DNA from 3 places in the Ectothiorhodospira sp. 9100 genome. Region 2 is predicted to be linked to each of the others. Evidence: predicted binding sites of a transcription regulator. Region 2 holds the regulator's gene; each other region holds the start of a gene.

Region 1 (5,530 bases), on a different contig from region 2:
GGGCCACGGTGGTCATGGGCGTTTCTCCGTGACGGGGGCGGCCTGGGCTGGAGCTTTGGGCTCCAGGGGCTTGCCACCGCGGGTGCGGCCATAGGTGCGCGGCCGCAGGTAGTGGTCGATCAGCGGGGCCAGGCCGTTCATGAGGATGATGGCGAAGGCGATACCCTCCGGATAACCGCCCCAGGTGCGGATCACGTAGATCAGCAGGCCACAGCCGGCACCGAAGATCAGGCGACCGCGCATCGTGCTGGGGGAGGTGACCGGGTCGGTGGCGATGAAGAAGGCCGCCAGCATGGCGCCGCCTGAGATCAGGTGCAGACCCGGACCGGCGTAGCGCTCGGGGTCGATGAGCATGAATATCGTGGCCAGCGCCGCCAGGGTGCCCAGCATGGCCACCGGGATCTCCCAGCTGATGATGCGCCGGACCATGAGCAGCAACCCACCGGCCAGGAGCAGCAGGGCCGAACCCTCGCCCATGCTGGCGGGGATGAAGCCCAGCGCCTGCTGCATGGGGTCGTACACCCCCGGCAGGGTCTCGGACAGGCCCAGATCACGACTGAAGCCGGTCTGGGTCTCGCCCAGCACGGTGGCCCCGGTCATGGCATCGGGGATCGCTGCAAGACCAAAGGTGATGGCCAGCCCTTCGATGAAGCCCGGCGAACCCTCGGCAAACATCGGCTGGGGCGTCACCCAGGTGGTCATCTCCAGGGGAAAGGACACCAGCAGGGCCACCCGGGCCAGCATGGCCGGGTTGAACAGGTTCTGCCCCAGGCCACCGAACACGTGCTTGCCCACGATAATCGCAAATCCGGCCCCCAGTACCGCGATCCACCAAGGCGCCCAGGGGGGCAGGGTCAGGGCCAGCAGCAGCCCGGAGAGCAGGGCCGAGCCGTCCATGAGAAAGGGTGTGACCGGGCGTTGGGCAATGCGCAGGCTCATCACCTCGAAGGCGATGGCCGCCAGCACGGTGATCAGCAAAAGGTTCAGCGCCGGCCAGCCGAACAGATACACGCCAAAGGCCGTGGCGGGCAGCAGGGCCAGAATGACCCAGCCCATCTGGCTGGTCACGCCGCCGGGGGCGTGGGTGTGGGGTCCGCTGACGGGGGTCGTGGTGGTCATGGGTCAGGCCTCCGCCTTGTCCTTGTCGGTGGTCTTGGCGGGCGCGGGCGTCTCCTTGGCCTCGGCCTGCTGGGCGCGTTTCTTCTTGGCCGCCTCCCGCTCCGCCTTCTTGCGGGCCGCCGCCTCGGCCTTGGCCTTGGCTTCGGCCTCCTGGCGGGCGCGTCGTTGCTGGGCCAGTTCCTTCAGTTCCTCCTGGCGACGCTGCTGCTCGCGCCGATCCCCCAGTACGCCCTTGGCATGCTGGAAGTACTGCACCAGGGGGATATGGGAGGGGCACACGTAGGAGCAGGAACCGCAGGCCACACAGTCCATCAAGCCATGGGCCGCGGCGCCGTCCATGTCCTCGCTACGGATGCGCGAGGCTATCTCCAGGGGCATCAGGCCGCAGGGACAGGCGGCCACGCAGCGCCCGCAGCGGATGCAGGGCATGGGGTCATCGATATTGATCTCGGCGGCGGTGAGGGCGATCACACCGTTGGTGCCCTTCACCACCGGCACCTGGGCGTGGGGCATGATCTGGCCCATCATGGGGCCGCCCATGAGCAGCCGCGCTGGCGTCTCCCGGGTGCCGCCGCAATAGGCCAGCAGTTCTTCCACCCGGGTGCCCAGAGGCACCTGCAGGTTTGCGGGTCGTTGCACTGCGCCGCCACCCACGGTGACGATGCGGCTCACCAGGGGCCGGCGCATGCGCACGGCCCGGTGCACCGCGTAGGCCGTGCCCACGTTGTGCACGATCACGCCGATGTCGGCCCCCAGCTTGCCCGCCGGGATCTCGCGGCCGGTCACCGCCTTGATCATGTGTTTTTCCGAGCCCATGGGGTAGCGGGTGGGCACGGACATGGCTTCCAGATGATCCATTTCGTAGAGGTGTTCCTGGAGGGCGGCCAGGGCCTCGGGCTTGTTGTCCTCCACCACGATCAGGGTGTGCCGGGCGCCCAGGGCATGGCGCATGATGCGCACACCGTCGATGACTTCCTGGGTGCGTTCGCGCATCAGGCGGTCGTCGCAGGTGAGGTAGGGTTCGCACTCCGAGCCGTTGATCACCAGGGTGTCGATGGTGTGGCGACTGCCCAGGTTGAGCTTGATGGCGGCAGGAAAGGTGGCACCACCCATGCCCACCACACCCGCCTCCGCGACTCGCTGGGCGATCACTTCCGGCTCCAGATTGAGGGCGTGCTCGGGCTCGGGTTCGTCTGTCCAGCGGTCCTCGCCGTCGACTTCGATGACGATGGTCTGCACCGCCAGACCGCTGGGGTGTGGGGCCGGATGCGGCTCCACGGCCACCACCGTGCCCGAGGTGGGGGCATGCACCGCCGCCGAAACAGGTCCGCTGCCGGCGGCGATCATCTCACCCTTGAGCACCTTTTGGCCCGCCTGCACCCGGGGCTGGGCGGCGGCCCCGATGTGCTGCTGCACCGGCACATACAGGCGCTCGGGCAAGGGCAGGGTCTGAATGGGCAGGTGACTGGTGGCCTGCTTGCGGTCTTCCGGGTGCACGCCACCCTGGAATGCCCGGCGCTTGAAGAGGAATGAGAGCATGGCGGTCACCTCAGCGGGCTTCGGGTTTGGACCAGCGCCAGGTGCGCAGGGTGGGGGGGTCGGGCACCAGCACCAGACCGTTGGTGGGGCACACCTCCACGCACTTGCCACAGCCGTTGCAGGCCTCGGTGAACACCGTGTGGATCTGCCGGTTGGCGCCCATGATGGCGTCGGTGGCGCACACCTTGTAACAGCGGGTGCAGCCGTTGCACTGATCCTCTTTGATCCGGGCAAAGACCGGCGCCTCCTCCTCCATGCCCGACAGATCCACGCTCACCGAGAGCTTGTCCGCCAGTTGCTGGGCCAGGGCCTTGCCGCCTGGTGGGCAGAGGGTCACGGGGGCCTCATGGGCGGCCAGGGCCTGGGCCGCGCTGGGGCAGCCGGGCAGGCCGCACTGGCCGCAGTTGGTGCCCGGCAGCATGGCCTCGATCTCGTCCACCAGGGGGTCTTTCTCCACCTTCAGGTACTTGGCGGCCATACCCAGGGCATAACCCAGGAGCAGACCCATGGCGGTCAGGACAACGATGGCTGCGTACATGGTTTGATCTCCTGTTCGGGGCGCGTCAGGCGAAGTCCAGACCGGCGAAACCCATGAAGCCCAGGGACAACAGTCCGGCCACGATGAAGGCAATGGGAGCGCCCGCGAAGGCCGCCGGCACGTTGTTCACGGCCAGGCGCTCGCGCAGGCCGGCGAAGATGACCATCACCAGAGTGAACCCCAGGGCGGCACCGAACCCGAAGGTCACGCTTTGCAGAAAGCCATGACCTTCCTGGACGTTGAGCAGGGCCACGCCCAGCACGGCGCAGTTGGTGGTGATCAGCGGCAGAAAGATCCCCAGCACCCGGTGCAGGGAGGCACTGGTCTTGCGAATGACCAGCTCCGTGAACTGCACCACGGCGGCAATCACCAGGATGAAGGAGAGGATGCGCAGGAAGCCCAGGTCCAGAGGTGCGAGCACGAAGTACTCCAGCAGCCAGCCGGCCACCGAGGCCAGGGTGAGTACGAAGGTGGTGGCCAGGCCCATGCTCAGGGCCGTGTCCAGCTTGTTGGACACCCCCATGAAGGGGCACAGCCCCAGGAACTGCACCAGCACCACGTTGTTCACCAGGGCTGTGCCCAACAGTAGCAACAGAAACTCCGTCACGGTGTTCACCTCGCTTGGATTGAGGGAGTTTCTGCATCTTGCGTGCCAAGGGGTGATGCACCCTTTAGACGCACCATTCATGGGGATTTGCCGTGGGTTTGCACCGACATGGTGCGATTCGGGCTGTGAGGATCGCGACAGCCAGGGCGACCGGTCCGCAGGGATGTGAGGTAACCGACAATCCCTCCATCACCCGCCCGTAGGGGCCGTTCGCGAACGGCCCGCGCGGTGCGTCCGGTGTGGGTGGCCTGTCGGGTGGGTGTCCACCACCCGCCGGTAGGGGCCGTTCGCGAACGGCCCGCGCGGTGTCTCCGGTGTGGGTGGCCTGGCTCTTGCATTAACGATAGGCAAACCGCGGCATCACCAAGAGACCTCGTCATGACCCGACCCCATCATCCCTTCCAATCGGCCAACGATCACACCATTCGCGTCGGCGAGGGCGCGTTGCCGGCCCGGCTGTTCTTCGAGGCGGTGGAACAATCCTCCATGGCCATCTCCATCACTGATGCCAAGGCGAACATCCTCTATGCCAACCCCGCCTTCACCCGCGTGACCGGGTACGAGGCATCGGAGGTCATGGGCGAGAACGAATCCCTCCTCTCGGATCGCCGCACGCCCAGCCTGGTCTACGAGACCCTCTGGGGACGCCTGCGCCAACTCAAGCCCTGGACCGGGGTGCTGGTGAATCGCCGCAAGGATGGCAGCCGCTACCTGGCCGAACTGAGCATTGCCCCGGTCCTGGATGCCCAGGAGCACCTTACCCATTACCTGGGCATGCACCGGGATGTGACGGAGATGCATCAACTGGAAGAACAGGTGCGCAATCAAAAGGCCCTGATCGAGTCCGTGGTGGATGCCGAGCCGGTGGTGATTGCCCTGCTGGACGAGGTGGGCAAGGTGGTGCTGGACAACCAGGAGTACAAGAAGCTGGAGGGGGACATGCGCGGCCAGGAGCCCGCCGAGGCCTTCCTCTCTGCCCTCTCCGAAAGCATGGGAGAGGACTTTGAGAAGGCCCGCATCAGCGGCCAGGGTTTTGTGGATCACGAGGTGCAGTTCGATCCGGGCGCGGGTCACGCACCCCGCTGGTTCTCCTGCTCCGGCACCTGGATCCGTGAGCGCGACAGCAGCGCCGATGCCTTCTTCGAGCCCCGCAAGGTGGAATACCTCATGCTGGTGGCCAAGGAGGTCACCGAGCTCAAGCGCCAGCAGGAGGAGATGCGCATGAACGCCCTGCGGGCCCTGACCGCCGAGAGCGAGCTGGTGGAGAGCATGCGCGAGACCCTGACCGGCGCCATCTACCAGATGCAGGGGCCGGTGAACATGATCGCCGCCGCCACCCAGTTGCTGGAACGTCGCCAGGGGGAGGGCGCGACCGATCCCCTGCTGACCGTCTTGCAGGACGCCCTGGCCTCGGGTCGCCAGGCCTTGCAGACCCTGGAGAACTGCATCCCGGATGAACGGGACGAGGCCATCGCCCCGGTCAACCTCAACGGCCTGCTGCGTGAAGTCCTTGGCCTGTCCACCCGGCGCCTGCTGACCTCCGGCGTGGTGGTGGACTGGGACCCGGCGCCGGTGCTGCCCAATGTGCTGGGCCGGGAAGGTCGGCTGCGGGGGATGTTCAAGCAGCTGGTGGACAACGCACTGGATGCCCTGGATGACAGCGGCAGTGGCCAACGTGAGATCCGCATCGCCACCCGGGCTCTGGAGGATGGGGTCCAGGTGGTCAT
Region 2 (5,530 bases):
GGTGGGCATTTAGCTGTGGGTCTCGCAGAGCAGGATACCGTCATGGCCACCACTGATGGCCTTGTTGACCAGTTCGTGCAGACGCAGGGTGGGGTAGTTGAGGACGCGCACCAGCATGGGCAGGTTCAGCCCCGCAATCACCTGGACCTTGGGGTGCTGGGTGAGGCGGTTGGCAATATTGCTGGGGGTGGAGCCATACATGTCGGTGAGCACCAGCACGCCATCCCCCTGATTGAGGCGGTGATAGGCATCGATGGCCTTGCCCAGCAGCACATCCGGATCCCCGGACTGGGAGACCGCCAGACAGTAGGTATCCAGAGGAATGGTGCCCATCATGGAACGCGCCGTGCTGAGCAGGTCTTCCCCGATGTGATTATGGGTAATGATCATGAGTCCGACGGACATGCTGGCATACCGTTTCAAGGATCAGGAAAGTTCACGGTGACGAGTGCTCACCGCCTCGCCCCTGAGGCCGCGGAAGTGTTCCGCCAGTCTCTCGGCGAGATAGACTGAGCGATGCTGCCCGCCGGTGCAACCAATGGAGACGGTCAGGTATGAGCGGTTCTCGCCTTCAAACCGCGGGATCCAGGTGGTCAGGAAATCGCGCAATGAGGCAAACATTTCCTCCACCATCGGGTGATTATCCAGGAATTGGGCCACTTCTTCGTCCCGGCCGGTGAGACCACGCAGCAGTGGCTCCCAGTGGGGGTTGGGCAGACAGCGTACATCGAAGACGAAATCCGAGTCCACTGGCGCGCCATGCTTGAAGCCGAAGGACTGGATCAGCAGCGAAATTCCTCGGTCGGCGGCCTGTTCGACCCGTTCGCGGATCGTCTGGCTTAACTGGTGCACGTTGGTGCGGGTGGTGTCGATGGCCAGATCTGCGTGATTGGCGATATTGGAGAGCAGTTTGCGTTCCAGGCGGATCGCCTCCCACAGGGGCACGCCATCGCGGGTCAGCGGATGACGCCGGCGGGTCTCGCTGAAGCGCCGCAGCAGGGTTTCTTCCTCCGCCTGGAGAAAGATGACCTGTAGATCCACGCCCATGGCGCGGATTTCATCCACGATGCTGTCGAAGCGATCCAGTTCTTCGATGCCACTGCGGGCATCAATGCCCACGGCGGCTTCGTCGTAGAGGGTGAGGCGCGGGCTCCGGAGTTGCGCGACCACTGCCGTGAGCAGGCCCAGGTGCAGGTTATCGATGCAGTAATAGCCCGCATCCTCCAGGGCATGCAGAGCCACGGTCTTGCCGGAACCGGACAGGCCGCTGACGATGATCAGCTTCATGGTTTTTCGATCTGCATCTGCTTGCGTTGTCGGGTGGCCAGGTCGTCGCCGGCATAATAGCCGCGCAGACGCAGCAGGTGATTGCGAATGGCGGCTTCTACCATGACGGCCAGGTTGCGCCCCGGCGCCACGGGCAGGGTGATCACCGGAATCTCCAGCCCCAGCACCACCCGGGTGTAACGCACGCCATGCAGGCGGTCGATGTCACCTGCCTGCACCTTGGTCTGGTCCTTGAGATCGATGATCAGGCGCAGGTACTTGCTGTTCTTGATGGCGCTGTCGCCATACATGGCGCGTACGTTGAGTACCCCCAGCCCCCTTACCTCCAGAAAGTTTTCCAGCACCGGCGGGCAGGTGCCACGCAGAATGTCCGGGGCGATGCGAGCGAATTCGGGCGCATCGTCCGCTACCAGGCGGTGGCCCCGGCTGATGAGCTCCAGGGCCAGTTCGCTCTTGCCCACGGCACTTTCCCCGGTGAGCAGCACCCCGATCCCCAGCACCTCCATGAACACCCCGTGCAGGGTGGTGGTCTCCGCCAGCTTGTTGCTGAAAAAGTAACGCAGGATGTTGATCAATTCATGGCTGGGCAGGGCGGTGCGCAGCAGGGGTACTGACTGACGCTCCGACAGGGTGCGTAACTCGGGGAGGGGTTCCAGGCTGTCGGTCACGATCAGCATGGAGGATGCGCCGCTGCACAATTGCTCCAGGATGTCCCGCTGGGAGTTTTTGCGCAGCGACCACAGGTAACGCATCTCATCATTTCCCAGAACCTGGATCTGGTTGGGATGGATGATGTTCAGGTGACCCACCAGCGACGGGCTGCCCTGGGGCGTGGATCGGTGCGAAATGCTCCGTTCGCTCCCCAGGGTGCCGGCAACCCAGGTGAGGCCCAGGCGCTCCTCCATGACTTCCATGATGTTGCTGACGGTGAGCGAGTCAGTCATGGGCTCATCCGGTGTCTTCGGTGTCCCAGTCACGCACCAGGGTCAGCAGATCCGCTGTGCCGGAGGCGCTGCGCAACCGGGCCAGGGTCTCCGGGTCGGAGAACATCCGCGCCAGCAGCGCGAGGATCTGCAGGTGCTCGTCGGTACAGTCCGCCGGCACCACCAGCGCGAAGAGGATGTCCACCGGTTCGCTGTCGGGGGCGTCGTAGTCCACGCCCTTCTCCAGCTTGAGCAGGGCGGCACAGGCCTCGCTGGCGCCGGCCAGACGACCATGGGGGATGGCCACGCCATGCCCCAATCCTGTGCTGCCCAGGCGCTCCCGTGCCAGCAGGCTGTCAAAGATTTCGCCCTGGGTGAGTTTGGGCAGATGATTGGAGAGCATCTCGCCCAGCATCTCCAGCGCACGTTTCTTACTGCTCACGTCCGTCTGGCAGTGCACCCGCTCGGGGGCGAGAAGATCACCGATGTTCATGAATCATTCACTCGATATGGTTGCGGTGGGAGCCTTCCGCCCGGTGGTGGTCCTTGAGCTTTTCCTTATGCTTCACCACCTGGCGATCCAGTTTGTCCACCAGGGCGTCAATGGCGGCGTACATGTCCGTGTGGGTGGCCTCGGCATGGATGCTGTTACCGCTGAGCAACAGGTTGGCTTCGGCCTTTTGCTGCAGCTTCTCCACGGTCAGGATGACGTGCACGTCGATGACGTTGTCAAAATGCCGCTCCAGGCGCTCGAACTTCTCGTTAACGTAGTTGCGCAGGGCGTCGGTCAGGTCGACGTGATGACCGGTGAGGTTGATCTGCATAAGATGACTCCTTAGGGATGGGTGATGATCAAGACGGCTTCGCGGTTGATGTCAGACGAGCCGCTTGCGTTCGTTGGATGGCGGAATGGCCATGGCCTCACGGTACTTGGCCACGGTGCGTCGTGCCACATGAATGCCACGATCCACCAGGACCTGGGCAATCTTGCTGTCACTCATGGGCTTGCCCTGAGGCTCTTCGGCAACCAGCTTGCGGATCATGGCGCGGATCGCGGTGGCTGAACACTCGCCGCCGTCTGCCGTGCCCACATGGCTGGAAAAGAAATACTTGAATTCGTAGATGCCCCGGGGGGTATGCATGAATTTCTGGGTGGTCACCCGGGAGATGGTGGACTCATGCATCTCCAGTTGTTCGGCGATATCGCGTAGCACCAGGGGTTTCATGGCCTCGTCGCCATATTCCAGAAAGGCGCGCTGGTGCTCGACGATGGCGGTGCCCACCCGCAGCAGGGTCTCGTTGCGGCTTTGCAGGCTCTTGATGAACCAGCGGGCCTCCTGGAGGCTGTTGCGCATGTAGGTGTTGTCCTGACTGGAATCGGCGCGGCGCACAAAGCTGGCATAGAGGGGGTTCACCCGCAACCGCGGCGCAATTTCCGGGTTGAGCTCCACCTGCCAGCGGCCCTCTCGCTTGCGTACGAAGACATCGGGGATGATGTATTCGGGCGAACTGCTGCTGATGAGCCCGCCCGGGCGCGGGTTCAGTGTCTGAATCAGGGCGATCACTTGCTGCAGTTCGCCATCATCCAGCCCCAGGCGCCGCTGCACGCCCTTATAATCGCGGGCACCCAGGGCATCCAGGTGTTCACGGGCCAGGATTCGGGCCTGGGCCAGCCAGGGCGTCTCATCCGGAAACTGTGCCAGTTGCAGGCTCAGGCACTCGGCCAGATCCCGCGCGCCCACGCCCACCGGGTCCAGGTGCTGAACCATGTTCAGTACGGCCTCCACCTCATCCAGTTCCAGATCCATTTCCCGGTCTTCGGCCAGGGTGGCATGGATCTGCTCGATGGGTTCGGCCAGGTAGCCGTCTTCGTTGATGGAGTCAATGATGGTCAAGGCGATGGCCCGGTCACGCTCACTCATGGACGACAGATGCACCTGCCACATGAGATGTTCATGCAGGCTTTCCGAGGGCCCGGTCTGGTTTTCGAACACGTCGCGCCCGTCGTGATCCGACTGCCCGGCGCTTGAAGGGGGCACATCGTAGATGTCGTCCCAGTTGCTGTCCACCGGCAGTTCATCGGGGATCTGCTCCTGACTGCCTTCGGCGTTGCCTTCTGTCTCGGCGGCGGCCTCGGCCGCCTCTGAAGTCTCGCGGGTGTCGGCCGGGTCCTGCTCGCGCGTTTCCTCGGAGGCGGTGTCCTGATCCGCCTCCGTACCTTCCATGGCCTCGAGCATGGGGTTGGTTTCCAGGGTTTCCTGGATCTGTGCCTGCAACTCCAGGGTCGACAGTTGCAGCAGGCGGATGGCCTGCTGCAACTGGGGGGTCATGGTCAGGTTTTGACCCAGCCGGAGCTGGACGGAAGGTTTCAACATAGCACGATGCGCGCCATCGGGCCGGAGCCCGAGTCTGTGATGCCTGATGATGGAGGCGGGGGCAGGCCCCCGACGTTAATATTGCTGTCACGGGAGATTATACGGTGTGCCGGCAAAAATTGGACCCGTGCCCGGAAAACCCTGCCTGCGGTGAGTGCATGGGGTTTCACAGGCGGAAGTTCTCCCCCAGGTAAACGCGGCGCACCTGCGGGTCGGCCAATACATCCTCCGGCGCACCCTGGCTGATGATATGCCCGCCGCTGAGAATATAGGCCCGGTTGCAGATGCCCAGGGTCTCGCGCACGTTATGGTCGGTGATCAGCACGCCGATGTTCCGTGACGTGAGATGGGTGATGATCCGCTGGATCTCGATCACGGAGATGGGGTCGACGCCAGCGAAAGGCTCGTCCAGGAGGATGAAGGCCGGTTCAGTGGCCAGGGCCCGGGCGATCTCCACGCGCCGCCGCTCACCGCCGGAGAGACTGACGCCGGCATTGTCACGGATGTGCTGGATCTGAAACTCCTCAAGCAGGGATTCCATTTTTTCCTGGCGCTGGACCTTGTCGAGGTCGCGGCGCACCTCCAGTACGGCCATGATGTTGTCGGCCACGGAAAGCTTGCGGAACACCGAAGGTTCCTGGGGCAGATAGCCCACGCCCATGCGGGCCCGAGCGTGCATGGGTAACTGGGTGATGTCCCGGCCATCCAGGCGGATCTGCCCTTCGTCGCAGGGCACCAGGCCCACGATCATGTAGAAGCAGGTGGTCTTGCCGGCCCCATTGGGGCCCAGCAGGCCCACCACCTCACCGCTGTTGATCTCGATGGAGGCACCGTCCACGGGCTTGATTGCCCGGTAACGCTTGACCAGTTTGTCGGTCTCCAGCCGGCTCATGGGGTGTCGCCGTCCTCCGAGCGGTCGCGGGGCGCGAAGATGGCCTCCACGCG
Region 3 (5,530 bases), on a different contig from region 2:
CGCGCACAGTCCAGCGCTCGTTCACCCGGTAGGCGGCGCCCAGGGCGATCACGGTCTGATCCTTCCAGCGCTGGGTCAGGGAGGTGTCCAGTTGCGCCCCGGCGAAGTCGCCGTTCTCGGGGGTGTTGTCGGCGGTGAAGGTCATGTCCAGGCTCTTCATCACGTCCGACCAGAGTACATGGCGGATATCCCCTGCCAACAGCAGGCGGTCGGTGGCCTGGAAGGCGACGCCCAGGTGATAGCTTTCCGGCCACTGGAAGTCATTGACCTGGATGCGGCCCGAGACGGTCTGGGTCTGGAAGTCCGTGCTGTCTTGGGGGAGCACCCCGAGGCTCAGTCTGGCGCTGCTGCTGGACAGGTCGTCCAGCCGGGTGCGGGTGTGGTAGCTGGCGCCCAGGGTGACGCGATCGGTGGCCTTGACCACGATGCCCAGCTTGCCTGCCAGTCCCGTTCCATTAGCCTCACCCCGAAAGCGGTTATCTCGATTGAAATCGAACCGGGCGTAGCTCACATCCTGGATGTTCCCTGCCTGGACTGCTGGCTGAAAGCGTTCCGTGATCATGCTGCCGCTGGCCGAGCCCAGGTTGGGTGTGCCGCCTGGTTGCGCCAACATGCCGAAGGTCTGGCCATCGAAATCCATCTGCAGGTCCAGCGCCGCCCAGACATAATCCAGCTGGGCCGCCACTGCCACACGGTCGCTCACCCGGAAGGCCAGGGGGAACATGACGCGGCCCATGCTCAGCTCCGATTTGATGGGCTCGCCCGATAGGGGCACCATCTCCCCCATCATGGATGTTCCGCCGGAGAACAGGGATGACCCGGTGCGGTAGTCGGTGCCCATGCCGCCCTGGGCCATCACGGCGGCGCCGAAGCTGAAGCGATCCTGGGTGCGGATGTAGGATACGGACGGCATGTGAAAGGTGCGGGCGCGGCTCTTGTCCTTGCCCGCCTGGGGGTGCTCGGCGGTCACTCGCGGGGCCAGCAGGGCGTAGCCCAAGCCTACGGTGTTCACCTCGCCACGGCGCATGCCCAGGGTGGCCGGGTTGTTCATCACGGCGGAGTTACCTGTCTCGTGGGCCAGGCCAGCCCCGCCCATGCCGCCGGCAATGGCCCCGTAGGCGTCCATGTTCATGGCGTTGGTGGCCTGGGCGGTAGCGGATGCGCCCACGGCGCCAGAGACGAACAGGGCGATCGTTGCACCCTTGAATGGCATGGTCATGTCGGACTCCCTTGGTGGTGTGCCCCAGGGGCCGATCAAAGGCCTTGACGGGGCTTTTTATCGTATTGGTGGAGTCAAACTATCAGACTGAGGAAGTCTGTATCCCAAAAGATATCGATACCCGCATGATCGGGATGGATGACCGACGGCGAAATACCACGCAGCCCTCCCTGCGTGGTGGGCCACTCCAGAACGTGAGGTATCACGAGTGGCTGGGGGAGGTGTCCATCAGTGCCAGGGTTTGGAAGGCGGCGTCGGAGCTGGCGGCGAAGGCTTCGACGGTGTCGTTTGGATCAAGCTCTGCGCATACCGCATGAGGCAATTGGTTGTTTTCGAGGGCGACGGCATCCTTCAGGAGTTGGCCATAAAGGCCGCTCTGTTCGGTGATGGCCTTCTTGATCTCGTCGGCCAGGGGGAGTTCATCCATGAAATCCGGAAAGGGTAGACCAATCATCGCATCCAGGATCGACAGTAAACCCACGGTATAGGCGGTTTCCGGCGTCCCCTGACCGATGAGTCGGCACAGGCGCTCACACAGATTGGCGCGAAGCAGGCCCAGGTTGATGATTTCGCTGGGGCGGCTATCCAGTCCGGACATCGCGAACAGGGTTGCCCAGGCCCTGATGCGTTGCAGGCCCATCAAGACCACTGCATGTTGTATTGACTGCACGCGGGTGCGCAGCCCGACGGCGCTGGAGTTCACATAGCGCAGCACCTTGTAGCTGAGTGCCGGGTCGCGAGAGACCAGGCTGACCACTTCGTTGATGGGGACGTTGGGGTCATTCAAACGGGCAATGAGTTGCATGACCATGGAGGCGTTTTCCTCCACTCGGCGGGACTGAATCATGACCGGTCGGGCGAAAAAGTAGCCCTGAAAGTAGTCGAAGCCCATTTCCTTGAGTTGTTCGAACTGCTCCCGGGTTTCCACTTTCTCGGCCAGCAGGCGGGCGCCGCCAGCGCGCAGGCCGGGTAATTCCCTGGCCAATACGGGGAGGGTGTCGGAATTGATCTCTACCTTGATGTAATGCACTTTCGACAGCAGGGGTTTGAGCGGCGGCTGGAAGGCGTAATCATCCAGCGCCAGTTTGAAACCCTGTTCGCGCATGTTGGCCACGCCAGCCAGCAGGGCGTCATCCACCTCCACATCTTCCAGGATCTCCAGCACCACCCGCTCGCGGTCGAAGGGGACCGGTGGCATGTTCACGAAAAAATGCCGTGTGAGGTTGATGAAGGCCTTGTGTGGGCCTGCCACGCGATCCAGGCCCATCTCCATGAAGGCATTCAGCAGCGTCATGGATGAGGCGTGATCCACGTCAGTGATGCGACAGTCCCCCTGAGCATCCCTGTAGAGGAGTTCGTAAGCGAACACGTTGAGATCGCGATCGAATATGGCCTGACGCCCCACCTGGATGGTACGGGCCTTTTCATGGGTGCTGAGGGGTGACATCGCTTCCTGAGAACCAGGTCCTTGAAGGCGTGGGCGGGGAAGGAGACCAGTCAGTCTAGCACCGAAACGGTAGCGTTAGTATCTGTTGTGCGGGCCTGAGTTTTGCTGAAAAGTCGGTTTCAGCAGCAGGCTTCCTCCACCCAGGTGAGTAGGGCCTGGGCGTCGTCGTCGCCACACTCCTCGAAGAGTTCGCGGATCTGGTTGATGTTGGCGTGGATCAGGAACAGGTCGTCGGGCTTGGGGCCCGATTTGGGATTGCGCTTGCCCAGGAAGTAGTCCCAGAAGGGGGACTTTTGTTCGGGGTCGGCAGTGAACTCCTCGATCAGGCTCATGACCAGGCGGGCGTTGCCGTCGCAGTCCAGGTCCTTGAAGCTGATGTAGCGGGCGTTGGCGGCGTCGGGGTGAAGGTTGGGGTGGGTCACGAAGGGGCTCCTTGATTGGGTGTTGTGCTGAATGTCTAGCAAGGAGCGGGCCAGGAGGGTTTGGTTTTCAAGTGCTTGTTTTTTTGTAAAATCAGGCGATGCGGTGGAGGGCGAGACTCGGCATTGTAGGGAAAGTGACAAGAGGGGTGCTCGGGCCCTCACCCCAACCCCTCTCCCGCCAGAGGGAGGAGTCAAAACTCCCTTCTCCCCTCAGGGGAGAAGGGTTGGGGATGAGGGGGAAGCGGTGGGCACGATGCCTCCGACAAGCCTCACAACCGCCGGATCTTCTCCAGCTGCCCTTCCAGTTCCCGCAGGCTGGCGCCCATCTCGGCCACCCGGGTGCGTTCCTTCTCCACCACATCGGCGGGGGCGCGGTCCACGAAGCTTGGGTTTTCCAGTCGGCCCCGGCATTGGGTGAGGTTCTTCTGCACCTTGGCCACTTCCTTTTCCAGCCGGGCGATCTCCGCCTCCTTGTCGATCAGGCCGGCCAGGGGGATGAGCAGGTGCATCTCGCCCACCAGGGCCATGGCGGACTCCGGGGGCTCCTCGCCGTGCAGCCATTGCACGGACTCGGGCTTGCCCAGGAATTCGATGAAGGCGCGGCTGGACTGGAAGCGGGTTTGATCCTCCGGTTGCCAGTTGTGCAGCAGCACGGGCAGGGGCTTGCCGGGGCTGATGTCCATCTCGGCGCGGATGCGGCGCATGCCCAGGATGAAGTTCTTCACCCACTCGATTTCCTTGTCCGCCTGGGCGTCCCGGGCGGCCTCGTCCACCTGGGGATAGGGCTGGTGCATGATGGTGGCACCCTCGCGACCGGCCAGCGGGGCCACCTGGCGCCAGATGGCCTCGGTGATGAAGGGCATGATGGGGTGCATCAGTCGCAGCAGGGTCTCCAGCACCCGCACCAGGGTCTGGCGGGTGCCGCGGCGGGCGGCCTCGCTGCTGTCCTCGCCGGTGAGTACCGGCTTGCACAGCTCCAGATACCAGTCGCAGTAGTCATGCCAGGTGAATTCGTACAGGGCGCGGGCGGCCAGGTCGAAACGGTATTCCGCCAGGTGGCGGTGGACCTCGGTAATGGTGACCTGGAGTCGGGAGGTGATCCAGCGGTCGGCCAGGGAGAGTTCCACCTCACCGCCGTTCACGCCGGTGTCCTGCCCCTCGGTGTTCATGAGCACGTAGCGGGCCGCGTTCCACAGCTTGTTGCAGAAGTTGCGGTAGCCCTCGATGCGGCCCAGGTCGAACTTGATGTCACGGCCGCTGGAGGCCAGGGCCGCCAGGGTGAAGCGCAGGGCATCGGTGCCAAAGGCGGGGATGCCATCGGGGAATTGCTTCTTTGTGGCCTTGGCGATGCGCTTTTCCATCTGCGGCTGCATCAGACCCTGGGTGCGCTTGGCCAGCAGGTCATCCAGGGTGATGCCGTCGATGAGGTCGATGGGGTCGAGCACATTGCCCTTGGACTTGGACATTTTCTGGCCTTCGGCATCCCGGATCAGGCCGGTGACATACACCTCCTTGAAGGGGACATCGTCCATGAACTTGAGGCCCATCATGATCATGCGGGCCACCCAGAAGAAGATGATGTCAAAACCGGTCACCAGCACCGAGGTGGGGTAGAAGGTCTTGAGCTCCGGGGTCTTTTCGGGCCAGCCCAGGGTGGAGAAGGGCCACAGGGCGGAGCTGAACCAGGTGTCCAGCACGTCGGGATCGCGGGTGAGGTTCACGTCCGAGCCCAGGCTGTACTTGCCGCGGGCCTCTTCCTCGCTGCGGGCCACGTAGATGTTGCCGGCGTCGTCGTACCAGGCGGGGATGCGATGGCCCCACCAGATCTGCCGGGAGATGCACCAGTCCTCGATGTTGCGCATCCACTCGAAGTAGGTCTTGTTCCAGTTCTCCGGCACGAACCGGATGCGGCCCTCTTCCACCGCCCGGATGGCCGGCTCGGCCAGCGGGCCCGCCTTCACGTACCACTGGTCGGTGAGGAAGGGTTCGATGACGGCGCCGCTGCGATCGCCCCGGGGCACCATGAGCTTGTGATCGTCGATGCGCTCCATCAGGCCCTGGGCTTCCAGGTCCTGAATCACCCGCTCGCGGGCCTCGAAGCGGTCCAGTCCCCGGTAGGCCTCGGGGGCCCCGTCGTTGATCTTGGCATCGATGGTGAAGATGTTGATCATGGGCAGGTCGTGCCGGGTGCCCACGGCGTAGTCATTGAAGTCGTGGGCGGGGGTGATCTTCACGCAGCCGGAGCCGAATTCCGGGTCCACGTAGTCATCGGCGATCACCGGGATGCGCCGGCCGGTGAGCGGCAGTTCCACTTCCTTGCCGATCAGGTGCCGGTAGCGCTCGTCCTCCGGGTTCACCGCCACGGCGGTGTCGCCCAGCATGGTCTCGGGTCGGGTGGTGGCCACCACCAGATGGCCGGAGCCGTCGGCCAGGGGGTAGCGC

The links. Region 2 encodes sigma-54, which starts transcription at its own class of promoters, with help from an activator protein. Its sites were predicted from a motif close to TGGCANGNTNCNTGCTT; they were not measured.
Region 1: the regulator sigma-54 is predicted to act here: its motif matches at 3,835-3,851, upstream of rsxA (electron transport complex subunit RsxA).
Region 3: the regulator sigma-54 is predicted to act here: its motif matches at 3,125-3,141, upstream of cowN (N(2)-fixation sustaining protein CowN).

Annotation. Positions count from the first base shown of each region.
Region 1 is NZ_JAJNAN010000004.1:109,268-114,797, reverse strand. It holds gene rsxG (electron transport complex subunit RsxG) at 1-16, opposite strand, end outside; gene LPW29_RS02710 (RnfABCDGE type electron transport complex subunit D) at 13-1,119, opposite strand; gene rsxC (electron transport complex subunit RsxC) at 1,123-2,658, opposite strand; gene LPW29_RS02700 (RnfABCDGE type electron transport complex subunit B) at 2,669-3,196, opposite strand; gene rsxA (electron transport complex subunit RsxA) at 3,222-3,803, opposite strand; gene nifL (nitrogen fixation negative regulator NifL) at 4,182-5,530, shown strand, end outside.
Region 2 is NZ_JAJNAN010000005.1:73,628-79,157, reverse strand. It holds gene LPW29_RS03165 (HPr family phosphocarrier protein) at 1-9, opposite strand, end outside; gene LPW29_RS03160 (PTS sugar transporter subunit IIA) at 10-405, opposite strand; gene rapZ (RNase adapter RapZ) at 427-1,287, opposite strand; gene hprK (HPr(Ser) kinase/phosphatase) at 1,284-2,231, opposite strand; gene LPW29_RS03145 (PTS sugar transporter subunit IIA) at 2,236-2,703, opposite strand; gene hpf (ribosome hibernation-promoting factor, HPF/YfiA family) at 2,711-3,034, opposite strand; gene LPW29_RS03135 (RNA polymerase factor sigma-54) at 3,086-4,585, opposite strand; gene lptB (LPS export ABC transporter ATP-binding protein) at 4,752-5,477, opposite strand; gene lptA (lipopolysaccharide transport periplasmic protein LptA) at 5,474-5,530, opposite strand, start outside.
Region 3 is NZ_JAJNAN010000015.1:4,308-9,837, forward strand. It holds gene LPW29_RS06575 (OmpP1/FadL family transporter) at 1-1,219, opposite strand, end outside; gene LPW29_RS06580 (EAL and HDOD domain-containing protein) at 1,422-2,666, opposite strand; gene cowN (N(2)-fixation sustaining protein CowN) at 2,786-3,088, opposite strand; gene LPW29_RS06590 (valine--tRNA ligase) at 3,358-5,530, opposite strand, start outside.